DNA from 4 places in the Acidovorax sp. K2F genome. Region 2 is predicted to be linked to each of the others. Evidence: predicted binding sites of a transcription regulator. Region 2 holds the regulator's gene; each other region holds the start of a gene.
The links. The regulator sigma-54, encoded in region 2, starts transcription at its own class of promoters, with help from an activator protein. The targets are predictions, from matches to a motif close to TGGCANGNAANCTGCTTT.
Positions count from the first base shown of each region.

Region 1: the regulator sigma-54 is predicted to act here: its motif matches at 1,736-1,753, upstream of N4G42_RS19090 (DUF2126 domain-containing protein).
Region 3: the regulator sigma-54 is predicted to act here: its motif matches at 2,367-2,384, upstream of N4G42_RS01790 (ammonium transporter).
Region 4: the regulator sigma-54 is predicted to act here: its motif matches at 1,982-1,999, upstream of N4G42_RS17260 (ammonium transporter).

Region 1 is NZ_JAOBSQ010000051.1:59,842-65,365, forward strand. It holds gene panC (pantoate--beta-alanine ligase) at 1-810, shown strand, start outside; gene N4G42_RS19085 (alpha/beta fold hydrolase) at 882-1,604, opposite strand; gene N4G42_RS19090 (DUF2126 domain-containing protein) at 1,766-5,263, shown strand; gene N4G42_RS19095 (circularly permuted type 2 ATP-grasp protein) at 5,423-5,524, shown strand, end outside.
Region 2 is NZ_JAOBSQ010000056.1:41,727-47,250, forward strand. It holds gene N4G42_RS22525 (class I SAM-dependent RNA methyltransferase) at 1-1,103, opposite strand, end outside; gene N4G42_RS22530 (acyl-CoA thioesterase) at 1,100-1,582, opposite strand; gene N4G42_RS22535 (glutaredoxin family protein) at 1,822-2,301, shown strand; gene N4G42_RS22540 (RNA polymerase factor sigma-54) at 2,364-3,965, opposite strand; gene lptB (LPS export ABC transporter ATP-binding protein) at 3,965-4,747, opposite strand; gene lptA (lipopolysaccharide transport periplasmic protein LptA) at 4,744-5,403, opposite strand; gene N4G42_RS22555 (thiol:disulfide interchange protein DsbA/DsbL) at 5,512-5,524, opposite strand, start outside.
Region 3 is NZ_JAOBSQ010000003.1:37,636-43,159, forward strand. It holds gene N4G42_RS01775 (amino acid ABC transporter permease) at 1-152, opposite strand, end outside; gene N4G42_RS01780 (ABC transporter substrate-binding protein) at 280-1,044, opposite strand; gene N4G42_RS01785 (sulfite exporter TauE/SafE family protein) at 1,306-2,064, opposite strand; gene N4G42_RS01790 (ammonium transporter) at 2,417-3,769, shown strand; gene N4G42_RS01795 (hypothetical protein) at 3,878-4,207, shown strand; gene N4G42_RS01800 (antibiotic biosynthesis monooxygenase family protein) at 4,244-4,537, opposite strand; gene N4G42_RS01805 (GMC family oxidoreductase) at 4,877-5,524, opposite strand, start outside.
Region 4 is NZ_JAOBSQ010000045.1:52,498-58,021, forward strand. It holds gene N4G42_RS17250 (sodium-dependent bicarbonate transport family permease) at 1-538, shown strand, start outside; gene N4G42_RS17255 (PA0069 family radical SAM protein) at 600-1,859, opposite strand; gene N4G42_RS17260 (ammonium transporter) at 2,070-3,272, shown strand; gene N4G42_RS17265 (phospholipase D family protein) at 3,421-5,358, shown strand; gene N4G42_RS17270 (tRNA-dihydrouridine synthase) at 5,379-5,524, opposite strand, start outside.

The DNA.
Region 1 (5,524 bases), on a different contig from region 2:
CGCCAGGCCCTGGCCCCCTACCGCCGCCCTGCGTTTGTGCCCACCATGGGCAACCTGCACGACGGGCACATTGCCCTGGTGCGCCAGGCCAAGCCCCTGGGCGATGTGACCGTGGCCAGCATCTTTGTGAACCGCCTGCAGTTTCTGCCGCACGAGGACTTTGACAGCTACCCGCGCACCTGGGAGGCCGACTGCGCCCAGCTGCAGGCCGCCGGTTGCGATGTGCTGTTTGCCCCGCGCGAGACGGACCTGTACCCCGAGCCCCAGACCTTCAAGGTGCACCCTGACCAGCAGCTCGCCGACATGCTGGAAGGGCACTTTCGCCCCGGCTTTTTTGTGGGCGTGAGCACGGTGGTGATGAAGCTGTTTGCCTGCGTGCTGGGCGCCACCGGTGGCGTGGCGGTGTTTGGCAAGAAGGACTACCAGCAGCTCATGGTGATCCGCCACATGGTGCGGCAGTTTGCGCTGCCCATCGAGATCGTGGCGGGCGAGACCTGCCGCGCGGCCGATGGCCTGGCGCTGAGCTCGCGCAATGGCTACCTCAGCCTGGACGAACGCCAGGAGGCTGTGGCCCTGTCGCAGGCCCTGAAGCGGCTGGCGCAGCAGTGGCTGGATGCCAGCGACCGCAGCACGCTGGAGACCCAGGCGCAAGACGCGCTGCGCGCCCGGGGCTGGGCGCCCGACTACCTCACGGTGCGTCGCCGTGCCGACCTGCTGCTCGCCACGGCCGACGATGCCGCAGGCACACTGGTGGCGCTGGGTGCTGCACGGCTGGGCAGCACGCGGTTGATTGACAACCTGGAGTTCTGATTAGCTATCATTTCAATAGCTATTCAGGCATGTACCACTAGCGCTTCCTGTCAAAAATCCTTCTAACCAATTCAAATCCACCCGTTGCGGGCCAGCCACTGCACCAGCAAGCGGGTCACCACCTCGGGCTGCTCCATGGTCAGCATGTGGCCGCTGTCGGGCAGCAGGTGGTGTTCGGCGCCGGGCACCAGCGCCGCAATCTCTGCCGAGCATTCCGGCGGCGTGAGCTGGTCGGCCGCGCCACACACCACCAGCACGGGGCAGGCCACCTGCGGCAGATGCACCCGCGCATCGGGCCGATGGATCACGGCACGGTTCTGGCGCACCAGGTGGTCGGGGCCCGCGTCCAGCACAAAGTCCAGATAGGCCTGCACCAGCTCCGCCTTGGCGGCGTTCGCGGGGTGGAAGGCCAGGGCCACGTTGGGCTCGATGACCTCGCGCACCCGGCCCTGTTCAAACAGCGCGATGGCACCTTCGCGCAGGGCGCGCATGTCGGGTGTCTCGGGTCGCGCGGTGGTGCCCAGCAAGGCCAGCCCCGCAACCCGCTGCGGCGCCTGGCGCGCGGCCTCCATGGCGACCATGCCGCCCATCGACGCACCGGCCAGCACCAGCGGCCCCGCGTGCTGTGCCAGCAGCCGTGCGGCAAAGTCCTCGATGCGATGCAGGTTCACATCCTGGTGGGCGGTGGCGACCTCGGGGCGCAGCGCGGCGGGCAGCAGCGGCAGCACGCCGCGCCACATGCGTTCATCGGCGGCCAGACCGGGCAGGAGCAGAAGTTGGGGGGAGTGGGACATGGATGAAAAGAGGCTTCACCAAGTTGGTGCGCGATGAGAAGCATGCAGACAGCCCCAGCAGCGGGGCACGGACCGCACATTGTGAACAGCCGATGACCGCTTGTCACCGCCTCCGGAATAGTTGCCCGCGATGGCTCGGGACTTGCTAGCATGGCCTGCATATGCCCATCCACGCCGCGCTCCACCACGTTACGCATTACCAATACGACCGGCTGGTCGGCCTCGGGCCGCAGACGATCCGATTGCGGCCTGCGCCCCATTGCCGCAGCAATGTGATTTCGTACTCGCTCAAGGTCGAGCCCGCGCAGCACTTCATCAACTGGCAGCAAGACCCGTTTGCCAACTACCAGGCACGGCTCGTCTTCCCCGAGAAGACGCGCGAGTTCAAGGTCACGGTGGACCTGGTGGTGGAGATGGCGGTGTACAACCCCTTCGACTTCTTCCTGGAGCCCGAGGCCGAGAACATCCCTTTCAAGTACAGCAGCGATGTGCAGCAGGAGCTGGCGCCCTACCTGGCCACCGACCCGATGACACCGTTGGTGCAGGCCTATCTGGACAAGGTGGACCGCAGCAAGCAGCGCACCATCGATTTCCTGGTCAAGCTCAACCAGCAGGTCTCGCAGGACATCCGCTACCTGATCCGCCTGGAGCCCGGCGTGCAGACACCCGAGGAAACGCTGCAAAAGGCCAGCGGCTCGTGCCGCGACTCGGGCTGGCTGCTGGTGCAGCTGCTGCGCCACCTGGGGCTGGCGGCGCGGTTTGTGTCGGGCTACCTGATCCAGCTCACCCCCGATGTGAAGGCGCTCGATGGCCCCAGCGGCACCGACCACGACTTCACCGACCTGCACGCCTGGTGCGAGGTCTACCTGCCCGGCGCGGGCTGGATCGGCCTGGATGCCACCAGCGGCCTGATGGCGGGCGAGGGCCATATCCCGCTCGCTTGCACACCCCAGCCCTCGGGCGCCGCGCCGATTGAAGGTGGCGTGGACAAGGCCGAGGTGGAGTTCAGCCATGAAATGCGCGTGACGCGCATCTACGAATCGCCCCGCGTGACCAAGCCCTACACCGAAGACCAGTGGCAGGCTGTGCTGGCGCTGGGCGAGCAGGTGGACGCCGACCTGGTGGCGGGCGACGTGCGGCTGACGATGGGCGGCGAGCCCACCTTTGTGGCCGTGGGCGACCGCGACGCGCCCGAGTGGAACACCGACGCGCTGGGCCCCACCAAACGCGGCTTTGCCACCGAACTCACGCACAAGCTGCGCGCCGAATACGGCCAGGGCGGCTTCCTGCACTTTGGCCAGGGCAAGTGGTACCCGGGCGAGCAGCTGCCGCGCTGGGCACTGTCGATCTGCTGGCGCGCCGACGGCCAGCCCGCGTGGCAGAACCCCGCGCTGTTTGCCGACGAACGCAACCCCTCGCACTACACCAGCGCCGACGCCGAGCGTTTTGTGCGCCACCTCACGCGCAAGCTGGGCGTGACGGACCGCTACATCCAGCCCGGTTATGAGGACACCTTCTACTACCTGTGGCGCGAGCGGCGCCTGCCGGTCAACGTGGACCCGTTTGACGCGCGTCTGGACGATGAGCTGGAGCGCGCACGCCTGCGCCGCGTGTTTGAGCAAAAGCTCGACAGCGTGGTGGGCTATGTGCTGCCGCTGCAGGCGGGCGAAGGCGCAGGCACGCTGGCGGGCAGCGTGTGGAGCACGGGGCCGTGGTTCTTCCGCGACGACCGCATGCTGCTCATCCCCGGCGATTCGCCCATGGGCTACCGCCTGCCGCTGGACGCCCTGCCCTGGGTGAAGGCGTCGGACACCGAGCACCTGATCCCGCAAGACCCGACCGCACCCCAAGGCCCGCTGCCCGCTGCGACCACGCTGCGGGCGCGGTATTCCCTTCCAGCGGGCCCCGTCACCGGCGACCGTGACCTGCCCTACCTGGCGGGCGCCACCGCACCGGGCGAAGCACGCCGCGTGGTGCAAGGCACCGCAGGCGGCGACCACGCACGCCAGGCCGGGCAGCCCGACCCGCATGCGGGCATGCAGCCCCCGGGCAAGTTCCAGTCGGCCGCAGGCCTGTCGCGCACTGCCCTGTGTGTGGAAGTGCGCGACCCGCGCCGCGCCAGCGGCCCCAAGGCCGAGAAGGTGGGTGAGAAGTACGGCGTGCTCTACGTCTTCATGCCCCCGCTGGCGCGCCTGGAGGACTACCTGGACCTGCTGGCGGCCATCGAGGCCACGGCCAAAGAACTGGGCATGAAGATCGTGCTGGAAGGCTACCCGCCGCCGCGCGACGCACGCCTGAAGGTGCTGGCCGTGACGCCCGACCCCGGCGTGATCGAGGTGAACATCCACCCCGCCAGCCACTGGAAGGAGCTGGTGCAGCACACCGAGTTTCTGTACCAAGCCGCGTGGGAGACCCGCCTGTCGGCCGAGAAGTTCATGACCGACGGCCGCCACACCGGCACCGGTGGCGGCAACCACTTTGTGATGGGCGGCGCCACACCGGCCGACTCGCCGTTCTTGCGCAAGCCCGAGCTGCTGGCCAGCCTGCTGCTCTACTGGCACAACCACCCTAGCCTGAGCTATCTGTTCAGCGGCCTGTTCATCGGACCCACCAGCCAGTCGCCACGCGTGGACGAGGCGCGCAACGACCAGCTGTATGAGCTGGAGATCGCACTGCGCGAGATCGAAACCAACCGCGCAACCTATGGCCAGGACATGCCGCCGTGGCTGGTGGACCGCACGCTGCGCAACATCCTGGTGGACGTGACGGGCAACACCCACCGCAGCGAGTTTTCCATCGACAAGATGTTCTCGCCCGACAGCAGCACCGGCCGCCTGGGCCTGCTGGAGCTGCGCGCCTTTGAGATGCCGCCCCACGCCCACATGAGCGTGGTGCAGCAGCTGCTGCTGCGCGCCCTGATCGCCCGCTTCTGGAAGACGCCCTACCGCGCGCCCGCCGCCCGCTGGGGCACCGAGCTGCACGACCGCTGGATGCTGCCCACGTTCATCCAGCAGGACATGCACGACGTGGTGGCCGAGATGAACGCCGCAGGCTACGCGTTTGACGCGGCCTGGTTTGCACCGCAGTTCGAGTTCCGCTTCCCCATGGTCGGCACCGTCCAATCGATGGGTGTGGAGCTGACCCTGCGCAACGCGCTGGAGCCCTGGCATGTGATGGGCGAGGAAGGCTCAGCCGGGGGCACCGTGCGCTATGTGGACTCGTCGCTGGAGCGCATCGAGGTGCGCGTGACGGGCATGAACGAAAGCCGCCATGTGGTCACCGTCAACGGCCAGCCGCTGCCCCTGCAAAGCACGGGCACGACCGGCGAGTTTGTGGCGGGTGTGCGCTACAAGGCCTGGAACCCGCCCTCGGCCCTGCACCCGACCATTGGCGCCCATGCGCCGCTCACGTTCGACATCGTTGACACCTGGATGAACCGCTCGCTGGGCGGCTGCCAGTACCACGTGGCGCACCCGGGCGGGCGCAACTACGACACCTTCCCGGTCAACGCGTATGAGGCCGAAAGCCGCCGCCTGGCGCGCTTCTCGCGCATGGGCCACACGCCGGGCAGGCTGGCGGTGCCGCCTGCGACGATTGAGCTGCCGGGCAGCCGGGAGTTTCCGTTCACGCTGGATCTGCGACGCAAGATGCGGAGGTAGAGAAGCCCCCCTGAGTCGCTGCGCGCCTTCCCCCCAGGGGGAAGACGCCCTTGCTGCGGGGCGACCCTTGCTTGGCGTCTCTGGCATCGGCCCCGCCAGTTTCGACGGTGCGGGTTACCCGCAGAGTGTTGTCGACCAAATGCCCGAAAATCGAGCGCAGTGAACCACCTCAACGACAGCCTTCCATCCCCCGACCCTTCTGACAGCGCAGCCCAGTTGGCGGCTGCACTGGCGCCTGCTGCGGCGGCCGGGCATTTTGAC
Region 2 (5,524 bases):
CCGCTGTAGTTCTTCTTCCAGTGGGTTGCCAGCTGGCTGAAGAACTCACCGCCGTCTTCGGTCTGCGCCTCTTCGCGGCCCACGGCCATGCCCTGGGCGCGGTCGGCGGCGCGCTCGCTGGCGTTGCGGCCGGCGCTACCTGCGGCAGCAATGCGCTCGCCGTAGGGTGGGTTCAGCAGCATCACGCCGGGCTGGTCGCAGGGCGGCATGCGCTGCAGGGCGTCGCCGCCGCGCAGCTGCACGGCCTCGGCCACGCCTGCGCGCTCGGCATTGCGCTGCGCAAAATCGACCATGCGGAAGGCCACATCACTGCCAAAAATGGGCACTGCGCTGGTCTGTATTGCGCTTTCAGCTTCGTTTTTAATAGCGCCCCAGACATGCGCCTGGAACGGCAACAGCTTCTCGAACGCAAAACGCCGCAACATGCCCGCCGGGATGCGGCAGGCGATCTGTGCGGCCTCGACCACGATGGTGCCGCTGCCGCAGCAGGGGTCGTACAGGGGCTGGGGGTTGTCGCCATGCGGGTCCCAGCCACTGGCGGCGATCATGGCGGCGGCCAGGGTTTCCTTGAGCGGCGCGTCGCCCTTATCCTCGCGCCAGCCGCGCTTGAACAGCGGCTCGCCCGAGGTGTCGATGTAGATCGTGGCCTCGTCGGTGGTCAGGTGCAGGTGAATGCGCACATCGGGCCACTGGGTGTTCACGTCGGGCCGCACGCCGCTCTTGTGGCGGAAGCGGTCGGCCACGGCATCTTTGACCTTGAGGCCCGCAAAGTTGAGGCTCTGCAGCGGGCTGTGCTGGGCCGTCACCTCGACCTTGAAGGTCTGGCGCGTGGTGAACCAGATCTCCCAGGCCACCTCGCTGGCCATGGCGTAGAGGTCGTTCTCAGACCGGTAGGGGCGGTGCGCCAGCTGCACCAGCACGCGCTGGGCCAGGCGGCTGTGCAGGTTGAGCTGCATGGCCTGGCGCCATGAGGCGCGCAGCAGCACGCCGCCCCGGCCCACCAGCAGGTCTTGCCCCGTGAGGCCGGTGATGCCATGCACCTCGTCGGCCAGAAAGCCCTCGACGCCCGCGGCGCAGGGGAGAAAAAGTTGGAGTTGGTTCATGTCGATAGGGAGGATACGCGCTCGGACAATGCATGGGAATCCGGCGTGCCTGCGCGGGCCAGCAGCAATTGGCGGATAGATTCGGGGATCAGTGCCACCTTGCGGTCGGCCTTGCCGATGAAGACGATGCCGATCTTGCCGCGCGCCACCTCGCGGCCTGAGGTCTTCTCGGTCATGCAAAAGACCAGGTCAAACCCATAGCGGTTGAAATCCGCTGGCGCCATCTCCACCCGCATGGTCTCGCCATGGAAACCTTCGGACTTGTACTGCGCCACGATGTCGCCGACCACGATGGACAGACCGCCCACATCGGCCTCGGGGTATCCCAGCGACTGGAAAAAGCGCACGCGCGCTTCAGACACCAGGCTGAGCAACTGCGCGTTGTCAAGATGCCCGCCCTGGTTCACGTGGCTGATGTAGATCTGCAGTTCAGTGGCAAAGTCGAAGTGCGGTGGGAGGTCGAAGACGATGCGGGCCATGGTGCGGGAAGTGGGAGGGCAAAACAGGAAGCGAAGGCAGGTGCCAGCGACGGACATAGCGCATTGCGCGAAAGACAGGGTCTGCCCTTCCAGGCGCCAGATGGGAAGCACAGGGGGACGCCATCCCATCCACAGCGTGGTGCCCAGGCCACTGCAGGGGAGTGTTGCGCACGAGTCCTGTGGGCCGGGCGCCACTGTCTCGTATGCTCTCGGGCAGTGGATTTTACCGGAGCCCCTTCATGCGCCCTTTTGTTCGGACCCTGTTGACCACCCTGGCGCTGGCCGTGGTGCCGTTGGCAGCCAACGCCCAGACGCTGTACAAATCAGTGGGTACGGACGGCAGGGTGGTTTACAGCGACAAGCCTCCCACGGCCGGTGCCGTAGAGAAAACGATGAAGCTGGAAAACCTGCCGGTCAGCGTGGTACCGGGGGCGGGCCCTGCCCCCAAAACAGCCACTCCGGACACTCCACAGATTGCGGCTCCTCGGGGCGATGTGGTGCTGTACATGGCCACCTGGTGCGGCTACTGCAAGGCGGCCAAGGCCTATCTGGCGAGCAAGGGCATCGCCTATCGGGAGCTGGATATCGACACGCCTTCTGGCAAGGCGGCGTTCAGTCAGCTGGGGGCCAGAGGCGTACCGGTCTTGCTGACCAACGGCCAGAAGATCGCAGGATTCACGCCACAAGCATATGACGCGGTATTCATGGCGCGCAAATAGCCCAGCACCGAACCGTCGCCTGGACGGCCAGAGAACACTCGCGCGCCTCCACGCCGGCAGCGCTAAAGCGCTTTGCGCAAATTCGCTGGCGCGATCTTGAGCGCCTCGCGGTACTTGGCCACGGTGCGGCGTGCGCATTCGATGCCCTGCTCCTTGAGCATCTCGGCGATCTGGCTGTCGGACAGCGGCTTGGCCGGGTTTTCGGCGGACACGAACTGCTTGATCAGTGCGCGCACGGCCGTGCTGGACGCATTGCCACCAGTCTCGGTGCCCAGGCCAGAGCCAAAGAAGTACTTCAGCTCGTAGGTGCCGATCGGCGTGGCCATGTACTTGGCCGTGGTCACGCGGCTGATGGTGGACTCATGCAGGCCCAGCTCGTCGGCGATGTCGCGCAGCACCAGGGGGCGCATGGCCAATTCACCGTGGGTGAAGAAGTTCTTCTGCCGCTCGACGATGGCGCGCGAGACGCGCAGGATGGTGTCAAAACGCTGCTGGATGTTCTTGATGAACCAGCGCGCCTCCTGCAGGCGCTGCTGCATGCCCTGGTGGCCTTCGCCGCCCTTATGGCCACGCAGCGCGCCGGCGTAGATGTCGTGCACGCGCAGACGGGGCATCACATCGGGGTTGAGCTGCACGATGAAGTTGTGCTGGCCGTCCCGCCCGTTGGCACGGCCGGCTTTGCGCACGATGACGTCGGGGATGATGATGTTGCGCTCTACGTCGGCAAAACGGCGGCCAGGGCGAGGCTCCAGGCGGGCGATGAGTGCCATGGCAGATCGGGTGCGTTCTTCTCCGGCCACGCCACCTTCGCTGCACAGCTGCGTCAGGCGGCGGATGTCGCGGCGGGCCAGCATCTCCAGCGGCTGCTGACAGATGCGCAGCGCGGTCTGCACGGTCTCGGGGTCGGCGTCGCTGTCTTCGTCGGCCGCCAGCGCGGTGAGCTGCAGCGTCAGGCATTCGGCCAGGTTGCGCGCGCCCACGCCCACGGGCTCCAGGCTCTGCAGCAGACGTTGGGCCACGGTGAAGCGGTGCACCAGTTCTTCGATCTGTTCCAGGTCGTCGGGCCCGGCCAGGCTGGTAGCGAGTTCTTCCAGAGGCTCTTCGAGGTAGCCGTCGTCGTTCAGCGATTCAATGAGAAAACGCAGCGCGGCAGTGTCCACTTCAGACAGCCTCAGCGACAGTGCCTGGCGGTGCAAAAAGGCGGTGAGCGATTCGTGCGAACGGGCCAGCTCGGTGGCGTCGGCCTCGTCGCCTTCCGCATCGTTGCGGGTGCGCGCCGGGGCGTCGCCACCCCACTCGGCGTCGTTGGGCGCCATCTCGACGGTGCCGTCACCGCTCCAGTCGGGCTCGTCGGCGCCTCCACTGGGGATTTCAGCCTCGTTTTGGCTCTCAGCGCTAGTACTGCTTGCGCTGACAGCTCCTGAAAACATAGCATCATCGGCGCTGTAGTCGTCGGCCTGCGCGGGCGTGTCGGCGGCTTCCAGGCCAAACTCCTCGCGCGGGGCTTCGTCGGCATTGCGTTCGAGGAACGGGTTTTCGTCGAGCATCTGCTCGACTTCCTGCGAGAGTTCGAGCGTGGACAACTGCAGCAGCCGGATGGACTGCTGGAGCTGGGGGGTCAATGCAAGGTGCTGCGAGACGCGCAGCGACAGTCCAGGCTTCATCACATGCGGAAATGCTCGCCCAGGTACACGCGGCGTACTTCTGCGTTGTCCACGATCTCGGACGGCGTGCCCTGCGCCAGCACGCGGCCGTCGCTGATGATGAAGGCGTGGTCGCAGATGCCCAGCGTCTCGCGCACGTTGTGGTCGGTGATGAGCACACCAATACCGCGTGCCTTGAGGAAGCCGATGATGCGCTGGATCTCGATCACTGCGATGGGGTCGATGCCGGCAAAAGGCTCGTCCAGCAGGATGAAACGCGGCTGGGTGGCCAGGGCGCGGGCGATCTCGACGCGGCGGCGCTCGCCACCGGACAGCGCCAGCGCGGGCGAGGCACGCAGGTGGTCCACACGCAGCTCTTGCAGCAGTGCCGTCAGGCGCTCTTCGATGGCGTCGCGCGATAGCGGCTGGCCGTCATCGGCGCGCTGCAGTTCCAGCACCGCACGCACGTTTTCTTCGACGGTGAGCTTGCGGAAGATCGAGGCTTCTTGCGGCAGGTACGACAGACCCAGCCGAGAGCGGCGGTGGATGGGCATGTGGGCCACCGAGTGGCCGTCGATGCGAATATCGCCTGCATCGCTGCGCACCAGGCCCACGATCATGTAAAAGGATGTGGTCTTGCCCGCGCCGTTGGGGCCGAGCAACCCCACAACCTCGCCTTTTTGCACCACCAGCGACACATCCTTGACGACCTTGCGGCTGCCATAGGATTTGGCCAGATGCTGTACCTCCAGGCGGCTACCCGCCTGGGAGTCAGGACCGGTACTCACAGCAGGCCCGCTCACTTGGCGCCGCCGCCAAGGCTGTTGCTGGGGCGCAGCGCCGGTGCGGGCGCGTCAGGCGCTGGGGCCGGGGCTGCCGCGCCGGGCGGAGGGTCTTTGGGCGCCAGCACGGCGCGCACACGACCACCGGGCGCTGGTGTGTCGCCCGCTGCGGCAGAGGACGTTGGTGCCTTCTGGCCATCGACGGTGAACACATCGGTGAGGTTGTTGTAGACGATCACGGCGCCGGTGATCTCGTCGTTCAATACCGACCCACGGTACCGGCGGAGTTCGGCGCGGGTGATGAAGCGCACGTTGTCGGCCTTGCCGTCGTATTCGATGACTTCGCTTTCGCCTTCGATGAACTCGTCAGGCGCCCCCGCCACGGTGTCGCGCTTTTGGCGGAAGAACGCCCGTTTGCCCGCCTCGGCCGTGACCACGCCGTACTGGTAGCCGTCGGCGTCCTGGCGCACATCCAGCCGCGCGCCGCGCAGCACGATGGTGCCCTTGGTCATCACCACGCGGCCCGAGAACACGCTGGTCTGCTTGAGTTCATCGTGGCGCAGGGCGTCGGCCTCGATGTTCATGGGCTTGGCACGGTCAGCCTTTTCGGCATGTGCCATGCCCGCAAGGCCGGTCAAGGCTGCGAGCACAAGGAGGGGGAGTAGGCGGTGGGTCATAGGGCACGAATCTTGCAATGATTGTAGCCACCCGATGGTACCCACCCCGAAAAAAAAGCCCGCGTCAGCGGGCCTTTGGGACAACTTGCCGACAGGGTCGGCACATCATCAGGCTTTGCGT
Region 3 (5,524 bases), on a different contig from region 2:
GCCTGGGCATTGGGTCCGATGGGGTCAGGGAAGAACGACAGCAATTGGCCCAGCAACGAGAGGGCCAGCACCATCACCACCAGTGCAGCGACCAGCGTGGCATTGCTGCGCTGCTGTCGGGACCAGCTTTGTGGCCAAAGAGCGAGAAGCATGGATCAGACGACCAGAAGGTCTTGGTTGGAAATCGGGTGGGCGGCAGGGACATTGGCCTGCGCCGCCACAAAAGGCAAAAGGTGCGCAGAGGCTCCCGGCCTTCTGCGCACCCCATGTGCCGTCATATCAATTGCAGCGCACGTCTTCGTTGAAATACTTCTTGGAGACGGCGGCGTAGCTGCCATCGGCCAGCACTTCGGTGAACGCCTTGTTCCAGGCATCGGCCAGGCCGGTGTTGCCCTTGGCCATGGCGGGGGCGATGCGCTCGATGAACAGCATGTCGCCCAGCTTGAAGCCGGCCTTGGCGTTCTTGGCAGCGGCTTCCTTGGCCACGAACTTGTCGCTGACCCAGGCGTCCACGCGCTTGGAGATCAGGGCACGCTGGGCGTCGGTGTCTTGCGGGAAGTTCTTCACCTCCTTCACGCCGCTGACCTTCTTCACCTGCTCCAGGTAGCTGGTGCCGGTCTGCACGGCCACGACCTTGCCGGTCAGGTCCTTGGCGTTGCGGATCTTGTCGTCCATGGCCACGATGATGCCGCCCGAGCAGTAATGGGGGTTGGCAAAGGTCACGGCCTTGGAGCGCTCGTCGGTCACACCGTGCGAGGCGATCACGGCGTCCCAGCGGTTCTGGCCCAGGCCGGTCAGCAGGGCGTCAAAGCCCAGGGTCTTCCATTCGAGCTTCAGGCCCATCTTCTTGACCACCAGCTCCGCCACTTCCACCTCAAAACCCGTCAGCTTGGTGCCTTCGAAATAGTTGAAGGGAGCGAACTGGCCCTCGGTGGCCACGATGATCTTGCCGTCCTTCTTGACTTCGTCCAGCGTGCGGGCCTGGACGGCGAGGGCAGCGCACAGCGCCACGGCGGTGACAAGGGCAGACTTGAAAAATTGCATGACAGGTTCCTGTGGGGGTGGTTCAGGTACAAAAAATCCGGCCTGCGGGTAGGCAGGCCGGAGCGGGTGGATGCGGACATCGCCATTGGCGATGGGCCTCGTCATCAAACGGAAACGTGCGGAAATTATAGGACGCGCGTTCACATTCGGGCCATGCAGGGCAACCCCGATGACCTCGGAGCGCCCTGGTGGTAGGCCTTACGGGGCGTTGCAAGTTGGGTGCCACCCTGGCGACCGACACCCGGTGCGTGAAGAGCAGGCCTACCGCAGAAAGGCGTCGTACCCCGTCTTCAGGATCAGGGTGCTCACCACCACGATGAAGATGCCCCGCACAAAGCCGGTGCCATGCTTGAGCGCCATGTGGGTGCCGAGCAGGCTGCCCAGCACGTTGGCCACGGCCAGCGTCACCGCAAAGTGCCACCACACATGGCCCTTGGCGGCAAACAGCGCAATGGCGGCGACGTTGGTGGCGCAGTTGAGCAGCTTGGCCGACGCCGAGGCATTGAGAAAGTCGTAGCCCAGCAGCCGCACGAACAAAAAGACGAAGAAGCTGCCGGTGCCCGGGCCAAAGAACCCGTCATAAAAACCGATGAGCACACCAATCAGGCAGGCGGCGATCACCTCGGCCCGGCCCGCAAACCGGGGGGTGTGGTGCCGCCCCAGCTCCTTCTTGGCCAGGGTGTAGAGCAACACGCCCAGCAGCACCAGGGGCAGCAGCTTGCGCAGGAAGTCGGCCGACACCACGGTCACGGCCCAGGCGCCCACGAACGAGCCCGCAAAACCGGCGGCAGCAGCAGGCAGCATGGCCGACCAGCGGATCTGCACCTTGCGGCTGTATTGCCAGGTGGCCATGGCGGTGCCCCAGACCGAGGCCGCCTTGTTGGTGCCCAGCAGGGTGGCTGGGGGCGCCCCCGGAAAAGCTGCAAACAGCGCGGGCACCATCACCAGTCCACCGCCCCCCACGATCGCATCCACAAAGCCCGCGAGCAGCGAGGCCAGGGTCATCAAAATCCATTCCATCGCAGGATTGTCGCACCGGGCCTGCTATCGATTCAGGACCGCTCAGGATCGAGCGGGCAAGAAAAAGGCGCTGGGATCGCCAGCGCCTGAAAGGGTTCACACCTCGTTGGGTGTTTTGAATGTGGTTCTTGGTAGAAAGGTTGTCTCCTCGGGCCCCTCGCTTGGCACACCGAAGCGCGCTTTCGAGTGCCGTGACTGTAACGGCTGCACCCTGCTGGTGCATTGGGGGTTTCCCGCCCCCCGTTGTTGGGCGCCGGACGGCTTGCGGGGGCGCTCTGTGCCCCGATTCGGGGGCAACTGGCTGGCATGGCTCGTGCAATGCGCTTGTAACAAATTGCGAAAGGGAGCGTGCATGCGTGCAGTCAACCACCGGGTGTTTGCGGTCGTGTCGTTGTGTCTGGGGCTGTGCACCTGCGCGCTGGCCCAGGGCGTGCCAGAGGCTCCTGCAGTCGCGGCGCCCCTCACGCGCCCCGCCCTGGTGGCCCAGGACACGGTGAATGCAGCCCATACCGGCTGGATGATGACCTCCACCGCACTTGTGCTGCTGATGACGCTGCCAGGCATTGCGCTGTTTTACGCAGGCATGGTGCGCAGGAAGAACGTGCTCAACACCATGGCCAGCGTGGTGGCCATTGCAGCGCTGGTCAGCCTGCTGTGGTTTGCGGCGGGGTATTCACTGGCCTTCACACCGGGCAGCGCCTGGCTCGGCGGCTGGGACCGTGCTGGCTTTGCCGGGCTCGACTTTCAGCTGGAGGCGGGCAAGCTGGCTGTGAGTCACATTGCGCCGCTGATCCCGGAGTCGGTGTACGCGATGTTCCAGCTCACCTTTGCCATCATCACGGCCGCGCTGCTGGTGGGCGCGTTTGTGGAACGCATGCGGTTTTCGGCCATGCTCGTCTTCATCAGCCTGTGGACACTGGTGGTCTATGCGCCCGTGGCGCACTGGGTGTGGGAGCCGGGTGGCTGGCTGGCGCAGATGGGCGCGCTGGATTTTGCGGGTGGCTCGGTGGTGCACGTGAACGCGGGCGTGGCGGGGCTGGTGTGCGCCTGGTTTCTGGGCCGCCGCGCGGGGTATGGGCGCGAGCCGTTTGAGCCCTACAACCTGGGGCTCACCATGGCGGGCGCGGGCATGCTGTGGGTGGGCTGGTTTGGCTTCAACGCGGGCTCTGCGGTCGCGGCCGATGGGCGCGCCGGGCTGGCCATGGCAGTGACGCACCTAGCCGCTGCGGCCGGTGCGCTGTCGTGGATGCTGGGTGAGTGGGTGGTGCGCGGGCGCCCGTCGCTGCTGGGGCTGTGCTCCGGCCTGGTGGCGGGGCTGGTGGCCATCACACCTGCCGCCGGTTTTGTCGCGCTGCGCTCGGCCGTGGTGATTGGGCTGGTGGCCGGGCTGGCCTGCTACTGGGGCGCGACGGGGCTCAAGCGGCTGCTGCGGGTGGATGACTCGCTCGACGTATTTGGCGTGCATGGCGTTGGCGGCATCGTGGGGTCACTGCTCACCGGTGTGCTGGCCAGCAAGACCGTGGGCGGGGTGGCGGGCAGCCTGCTGACCCAGGCCATCGGCGTGGGCGCCGTGGCGGCCTACAGCCTGGTGGTGACGGCCGCGCTGCTGTGGGTCATCAACTTTGCGATGGGCCTGCGGGTGGACGAACAGAGCGAACAGACTGGGCTGGACATTGCCCAGCACCGCGAGCGCCTGGGCGGCTGAATGAGCCCCCGAGAGACCCGGCAGGCCTTCCCCGCTCCCGCATCGTTGCGCAACGCGGGCAAGCAGGTGCAGTCCGATGGATGACCCCAATGCATTAAGGAGCCGACCATGTCCGATTCCGACAAGCTGGCAATTGCCGCCCACCTGCATGTGCTGTTGCGGCGCAAAACGGGTCGCGTGACCGATACCGAATGGATGGCGGTCAACGCCGACTATGCGCAGGAGATCGTGCGGTTCGCGCGCCAGCGCGCTGTGGACGACAACGCGCCCGATCTGGCCGAGTGGGCCGACCGCCTGGAGCACGCCCTGCACGCCACTCCCCTTGCAGCGCCGCGCCGTCCGCTGCTGGATGTGGCGGCGCAGGCTGTGCGCTCGCGCCCTGCACCGCCCCCCGAGCCCGGGCCCGAGGTGCCGCGCTATGTGGGCGGCATCCGCTGAACGCTGCAGGGACCTGGGCGCCAGGGCTTGAAAAAATCAGTGGGGCGCAGTGCCTTGCGTGAACAGCCCGGCCGTGGGCAGCAGCCCGGTCAGCTGGTTGTCGCCGTAGGTGCGCAGCACCTGCGCAATCACCACCTGGTAGCCATTGAGCCACTGCGCCTGCGCGGCCTTGGCCTTCAGGTGCGCGGGGTGTTGCATCAGCGTTTGCAAGGCTTCCAGCGACTGCCAGTAGTACACGTTGGACACCAGGCCGTTGCCCGTGTCCGTCCAGGACTCCTCGCCCAGGTAGCCGTCGATGGAACGGGCGGCGGTGGCAATCGCCTCGTCCAGGCGGTGAAAGGCGTCGTCGAATTGAGAACCTGTTCAAGCTATGTTCGGGGATCGCGTTGGAGTGCAATCGGGATGAGTGGATGCTTCGGGTGCGCCGCATGGGCTCGTGCCCATGCAAGCAGCCGGGGCGTTCAATCACCCGATTTCACTCCAACCCTTCGGGCAAGTGCCTTGCCGGGCGGTCTGCGGTGTTGCGGCGCTTGTGGATAGCCAAGCTATCCACCGCGCACCGCGCCTAGCACCCCATCCCGGCAAAGCGCTTGCGCGACCCCGAACATAGCTTGAACAGGTTCTTCGTCGCAAAGATGAAAGTGGAGGAGTACATCGGCGCGATGGTACTCACGCCGCCCGCCTTGCCTGGATGATCCACTCCGCCGCCTTCTCCGCCATCATCAGCGTGGGCGAGTTGGTGTTGCCGCTGGTGATGGTGGGCATGGCGCCCGCATCCACCACGCGCAGGCCGGCCACCACGCCGCCGCGCCCATTGCGCACGCGCAGTTGAGCATCCAGCACGGCCATCGGGTCGCCGTCGCGGCCCATCTTGGTGGTGCCCACGGGGTGGAAGATGGTGGTGGCAATGTCACCCGCCAGGCGCGCCAGGTCTTCGTCGCTTTCAAACTGCACGCCGGGCTTCCACTCCTGCGGCTGGTACTTGGCCAGCGCGGGCTGGGCCACGATGCGGCGCGTGACACGCAGGCTGTCGGCGGCCACCTGGCGGTCTTCGGGCGTGCTGAGGTAGTTGGGCGCGATGGCGGGCGCGGCCTTGAAGTCGGCGCTCTTGATGTTCACCGTGCCCCGGCTGGTGGGGTTGAGGTTGCACACGCTGGCGGTGAAGGCCGGAAAGCTGTGCAGCGGCTCGCCAAACGCATCGAGCGACAGGGGCTGCACGTGGTACTCGATGTTGGGATAGGGCTGGTCGGGGCTGCTGCGGGTGAACGCACCGAGCTGCGAAGGCGCCATGCTCATGGGCCCGCTGCGCTTGAGCGC
Region 4 (5,524 bases), on a different contig from region 2:
TGGCGCAAGCGCAGGGGGCGCACCTGGCAAGCCGGGGCCTCACCTGTCGGTGGGCAAGATCCTGCACGAATCATTCACCGACGGCACCCAGTTGCTGCTGCTGGGCGCCATGGTGATCGGCATGGTGACTGGCGATGCTGGCAAGGCGGCCATGCAGCCGTTCTCGGGCGATCTGTTCAAGGGCATGCTGTGCCTGTTCTTGCTGGACATGGGCCTGTCCACGGCTCGCAACCTGCCTGCGGTGCGCAAGCAGTCGCCATGGCTGCTGGCTTACGCGGTGCTGGGGCCGCTGACGCACGCCAGTCTGGCCCTGGCGCTGGCCTGGCTGCTGCAGGTGCCCACGGGGGATGCCGTGCTGCTCATGGTGCTGGCCGCCAGCGCGTCCTACATCGCGGTGCCTGCCGTGGTGCGCTATGCCATCCCCGAAGCCGACCCGTCGCTGTATGTGAGCCTCTCGCTGGGGGTGACGTTTCCGCTGAACATCCTGGTGGGTATTCCGCTGTACACGCAGGTGGTACAGCGGGTGTGGGGGGGCTGACGAGGCAACGCATTGCGGCCTGCGGCGCGCAGTGCAAAGTGCAAGGAGAAGGGCACGGGATCTAGAAGAGGCTCCCCTGCCCTTTCAGCAGCCCTGGCCTGAACTGCCCCAGGTCCAGCCCCTCGCGCTCCCGGTTGAGCCCCAGGCGGCGGCAGATGTTGGCAAACCGCTGGCGCAGCAGGTCGGCCCAGAGCCCGCTGCCTTTCATGCGGGTGGCAAAGTCGCTGTCATAGGTCTTGCCGGCTGCGCGCTGGGCCCCGGTCAGGGGGTGCAGGTCTTGCACCCGGGCCATGACGCGCGCTGCACGCTGCGGGTAGTGCACGGCGAGCCACTCTCGAAACAATGCATCCAGCTCCCACGGTAGCCGCAGCACAGTGTAGAACGCGGTGCGCGCACCGGCCTCGCGTGCGGCCTCCAGTACCTGCTCCATGTCTTCGGTGATGAACGGGATCTGGGGCGCCACGCTCACGCCCACCGGCACACCCGCCTCGGCCAGCGCACGGATGGTGCGCAGGCGCCGGTGGGGCGCGGCGGCGCGGGGTTCCATGCGGCGAGCCAGCGCAGCGTCGAGTGTGGTGATGGTGATGTACACCGCCGCCAAGCGCTGCGCTGCCAGCGGGGCGAGCAGGTCCAGGTCGCGCTCCACGCCGCTGGATTTGGTGATCAGCGAAAACGGGTGGCGCGCCTCGCGCATCACTTCGATCACGCTGCGCGTGAGCTTCAGGTCACGCTCCACGGGCTGGTAGCAGTCGGTGGCGGAGCCGATGTTGAGCAAACGCGGCACGTAACGCGGCTGTGCAAGCTCTTGACACAACACCTGCGCCACGTTGTGCTTGGCCACGATCTGCGTCTCAAAGTCGAGCCCGGGCGAAAAATTGAGGTAGCTGTGTGTGGGACGGGCGTAGCAGTAGATGCAGCCGTGCTCGCAGCCCCGGTAGGGGTTGACCGAGAGTTCAAAAAAGATGTCTGGCGAGTCGTTGGCGCAGATGGCGCTGCGTGCCGTCTCGAAATGCACGCGGGTGGCGGGTGAGGGGCTGGCGCAGGCTCCCTCGTCGCCCCCGCCCCATGCATCACCCTCTTCAGCCCCCCTGCCGTTCGGGCTGCCACCCTCAGCCGTACCCGTGCCACCCTGCTCCACGCCCTCGGCCCTGCCAAGGGCGCGCGGATGGTTCCACCCATCATCCGCACGTTCGCGCTGGTCTTTGGCAAAGCGGTGGGCCATGGCCGTGGCGGCACCGCGCCCGCGGATGGCCTGCAGCGGAATGCGGATGTCCTGCGGCCGTGCAGGCAGGTCGTCGTCGGGAGGGTCAAGTGAACTCATGGCGATCGAGTGGTGGAGCAGCATGCACGATAAAACTGTTTATTTATACAGTATTTGTCCGCCACCTACAAACCCACCCTCTGGCAAAGCCCCAATTCGGTGCAAAGCCTTGCACCAACTCCTGGCGCACTTCTTGCTTCAACTTGGTGCAAATCTGTGGCGTCGGATGAAAACGCACCAGAGTCGATCAATCACTATCGCGAGGACGTTATGGAAGCACTCAAACAGGGCACAGATGCCTTGTTCATCTTGCTCGGGGCGATCATGGTGTTGGCCATGCACGCCGGGTTTGCGTTTCTGGAGCTGGGCACAGTCCGCAAAAAGAATCAGGTGAATGCGCTGGTCAAGATCCTGGTGGACTTTTCGGTGTCCACGGTGGTCTATTTTGTGGTCGGCTACACAGTGGCCTACGGCACGCATTTCTTCATCGGTGCCGAATCGCTGGCGCAGCAAAGCGGCTATGCGCTGGTCAAGTTCTTCTTCTTGCTCACGTTTGCGGCAGCCATTCCAGCCATTGTGTCGGGCGGCATCGCGGAGCGCGCCAAGTTTTGGCCGCAACTGCTGGCAACAGCAGTCATCGTGGGCTTTGTGTACCCGTTTTTTGAGGGTATTGCCTGGAACCAGCATTTTGGCGTGCAGGGCTGGATCAAGGCGCTGACGGGCGAAGAGTTCCACGACTTTGCGGGCTCGGTGGTGGTGCACGCCATGGGCGGCTGGATTGCGTTGCCGGCGGTGATCCTGCTGGGCTCTCGCGCCAACCGCTACCGCAAGGACGGTGCGATCTCGGCCCACCCGCCGTCCAACATCCCGTTCCTGGCGCTGGGCGCCTGGGTGCTGGTGGTGGGCTGGTTCGGCTTCAATGTGATGAGCGCGCAGACCGTGGACAAGCTTTCGGGCCTCGTCGCGGTGAACTCGCTGATGGCCATGGTGGGCGGCACGCTGGCCGCCCTGGTGCTGGGCAAGAACGACCCCGGCTTTGTGCACAACGGCCCGCTGGCGGGTCTGGTGGCCGTGTGTGCGGGCTCGGACCTCATGCACCCGCTGGGTGCGCTGGTGGTCGGCGCGGTGGCCGGGGCCATTTTTGTGCTGATGTTCACCCTGACGCAAAACAAATGGAAGATCGACGACGTGCTGGGCGTATGGCCGCTGCACGGGCTGTGCGGCACTTGGGGCGGACTGGCTGCGGGTATCTTTGGCAGCAAGGCGTTGGGCGGGCTGGGCGGGGTCAGCCTGTCGGCCCAGCTCATCGGCACCGGCTTGGGCGTGCTCTGGGCCCTGGTTGGCGGCGTGGCGGTGTACGGCATCCTCAAGCAGACGGTGGGTATCCGCCTGACACAGGAAGAAGAGTTTGACGGCGCCGACCTGAGCATCCACAAGATCAGCGCCACGCCCGACCGCGAAGTGAGCTGGTAGCCAGCCCAACCGGCGGCGGCCCGGGCCCGGCACCACGCCTGGTGCAAGGCCCAGCCGTCGCCTTGGCGCCCCGTCTGACATCGCCTGGGCCGGCGCACGGCTATACCTGAGCCCTGCGCCCCAGCGGCTCCACGGTCACAATCGCGCCATGTTGTCTTTGCCCTCCTTGTCCTTGACCCTGCCCCTGCGGGCCCGCCCCGGCTGGCTGGGCATGGCGCTGGTGGTGGTTGCCATGGCCCTTGCCGGTTGTGCGGGCCTGCCCAAGGATGTGGACCGCCCGGTGTCGGCAGCCTGGTCGGCCCCTGGCGATACCCCCCTGGGCCAGTTGGTAGCAGCACGCAGGGTCCCCGAAGGGGCGCGGCACGCTTCGGGGTTTGCGCTGCTCAGCGGCCCGCAAGCCGCCTACAGCAGCCGCCTGGCACTGGTGGACGCCGCACAGAAAACCCTGGACCTGCAGTACTACGCGATCCACGCAGACGCCAGCAGCGAACGCCTGCTGCTCAGCGTGATGGCAGCAGCCCAGCGCGGCGTGCGGGTGCGCGTACTGCTGGACGACTTCCACAGCACCGGGCGTGATGCGCAGGTGATGCGGCTGGCGTTTGTGCCCAACATCGAGATGCGCATGTTCAACCCCCTCACGGGCGCAAGGGGGTCTCCCATTGGCCGCATGCTGGGCCTGCTGGGCGACTTCTCGCGCGTGCAGCAGCGCATGCACAACAAGCTGTTCATTGCCGACAACGCCATGGCAGTGACCGGGGGCCGCAACCTGGGTGATGCCTATTTCGGCAATGCCGACTCGGGCAACTTTGTGGACCTGGACGTGCTGGCGGCAGGTCCCATCGTGCGGGACCTGTCGCGCAGCTTTGACAGCTACTGGAACAACGAGCGCGCCTACCCGGTGCAGTCGCTCATCACACAGGGCGAGCTTGACCACTTGCGCGACAGCATCCGTGTGGCCGACGAAGGGCGAAGACGCCGTGTCGCAGGCCAGGGTGGCACCACCGCCCCAGACCGCCTGCCGCCCGACATGGGGCCAGGCACCACCGCTGCGCAGCGGGCACGCATCTGGAACTACGAGCCCATGGACCTGGAGCGCACGCCCTTCGTCTGGGCTGCGGCGGCCGTGCTGGTGGACCAGCCTGCCAAGATTCCGGCCGACAGCGCAGGGACGGGCAATGGGGCTGCTCTGGCCTTGGCAGCGCCGCCGCCGGGCCCAGGCGCCAGCGCCGCCGCAGGGGCGACCCACAGCCCCAAGGCCGCTGCTGCCGCCTTGGTCTCGGGCTCCCGCACGATACCGGCGGCCGACAGCGCGGCAGCCCCCCCACCCCGCGTGCTGCCGACGGCCGATAGCGCCACCGCATCTTCCAACGGCGCGCCACCCGACAGCCCCCGCGCAAGCCCCGAAGCCACCGAGGCCCAAACCGACACCGTGGTGGACGGGCTGTTGCAGCTCATGGGCCAAGCGCGGCGTGACCTGCTCATCATCTCGCCCTACTTTGTGCCGGGGCCGGACATGGAGGCCGCCTTTGCGGCGGCGAGGGCGCGCGGCGTGCGGGTGCGGGTGCTGACCAATTCGCTGGCCTCCAACGACGCGCCCATTGCGCATGCCGGCTATGCCCGCCACCGGCCGCAGCTGCTTGCCATGGGGGTGGAGCTGTACGAGATGCACAGCGAACTGCCAGGGGTGCTGCGGGGAGCGCTGGGCGTATCGGGCAGCATGGGCGGCGGCGCGGGTGCCGTGGGTTCGCAAGGCAGCTCGCGCGCCATGCTGCACTCCAAGCTGATGATCGTGGACGGCCGACTGCTGGCAGTGGGGTCGATGAACCTGGACATGCGCTCGCAGCGGCAGAACACCGAGGTGGCGCTGCTGATCCGCAGCACGGAGCTGTCTCGCCGCGCCCTCACTCAGATCGACACGGCGCTGAAAGAATCCGCGTGGCAGGTGCAGGCCACCGACCAGGGCCTGCGCTGGCGCGCCCCCGAGGGCAGCGGGCTGCCAGACGCCACGACCGAGCCCGACGCCAGTGCCCCGCTGCGGCTGATGCTGCAGCTGCTGGGCCCCCTGGCGCCCGACCACCTGCTGTAGCAGCGGCCTGAGACCCTGTCCTAAGCGCCGTGGGCGCTCTGGGCTTGCGCCTGCAAGTCCGCCACCCACACGGTGATCGCCCGCTGGTCCGTCATGGTGCGCACATGCTGGTACGCCACCTCGGCCTCGGCAAACCGGCGGCGCAACAGGTTAAGCCATTGCTTGA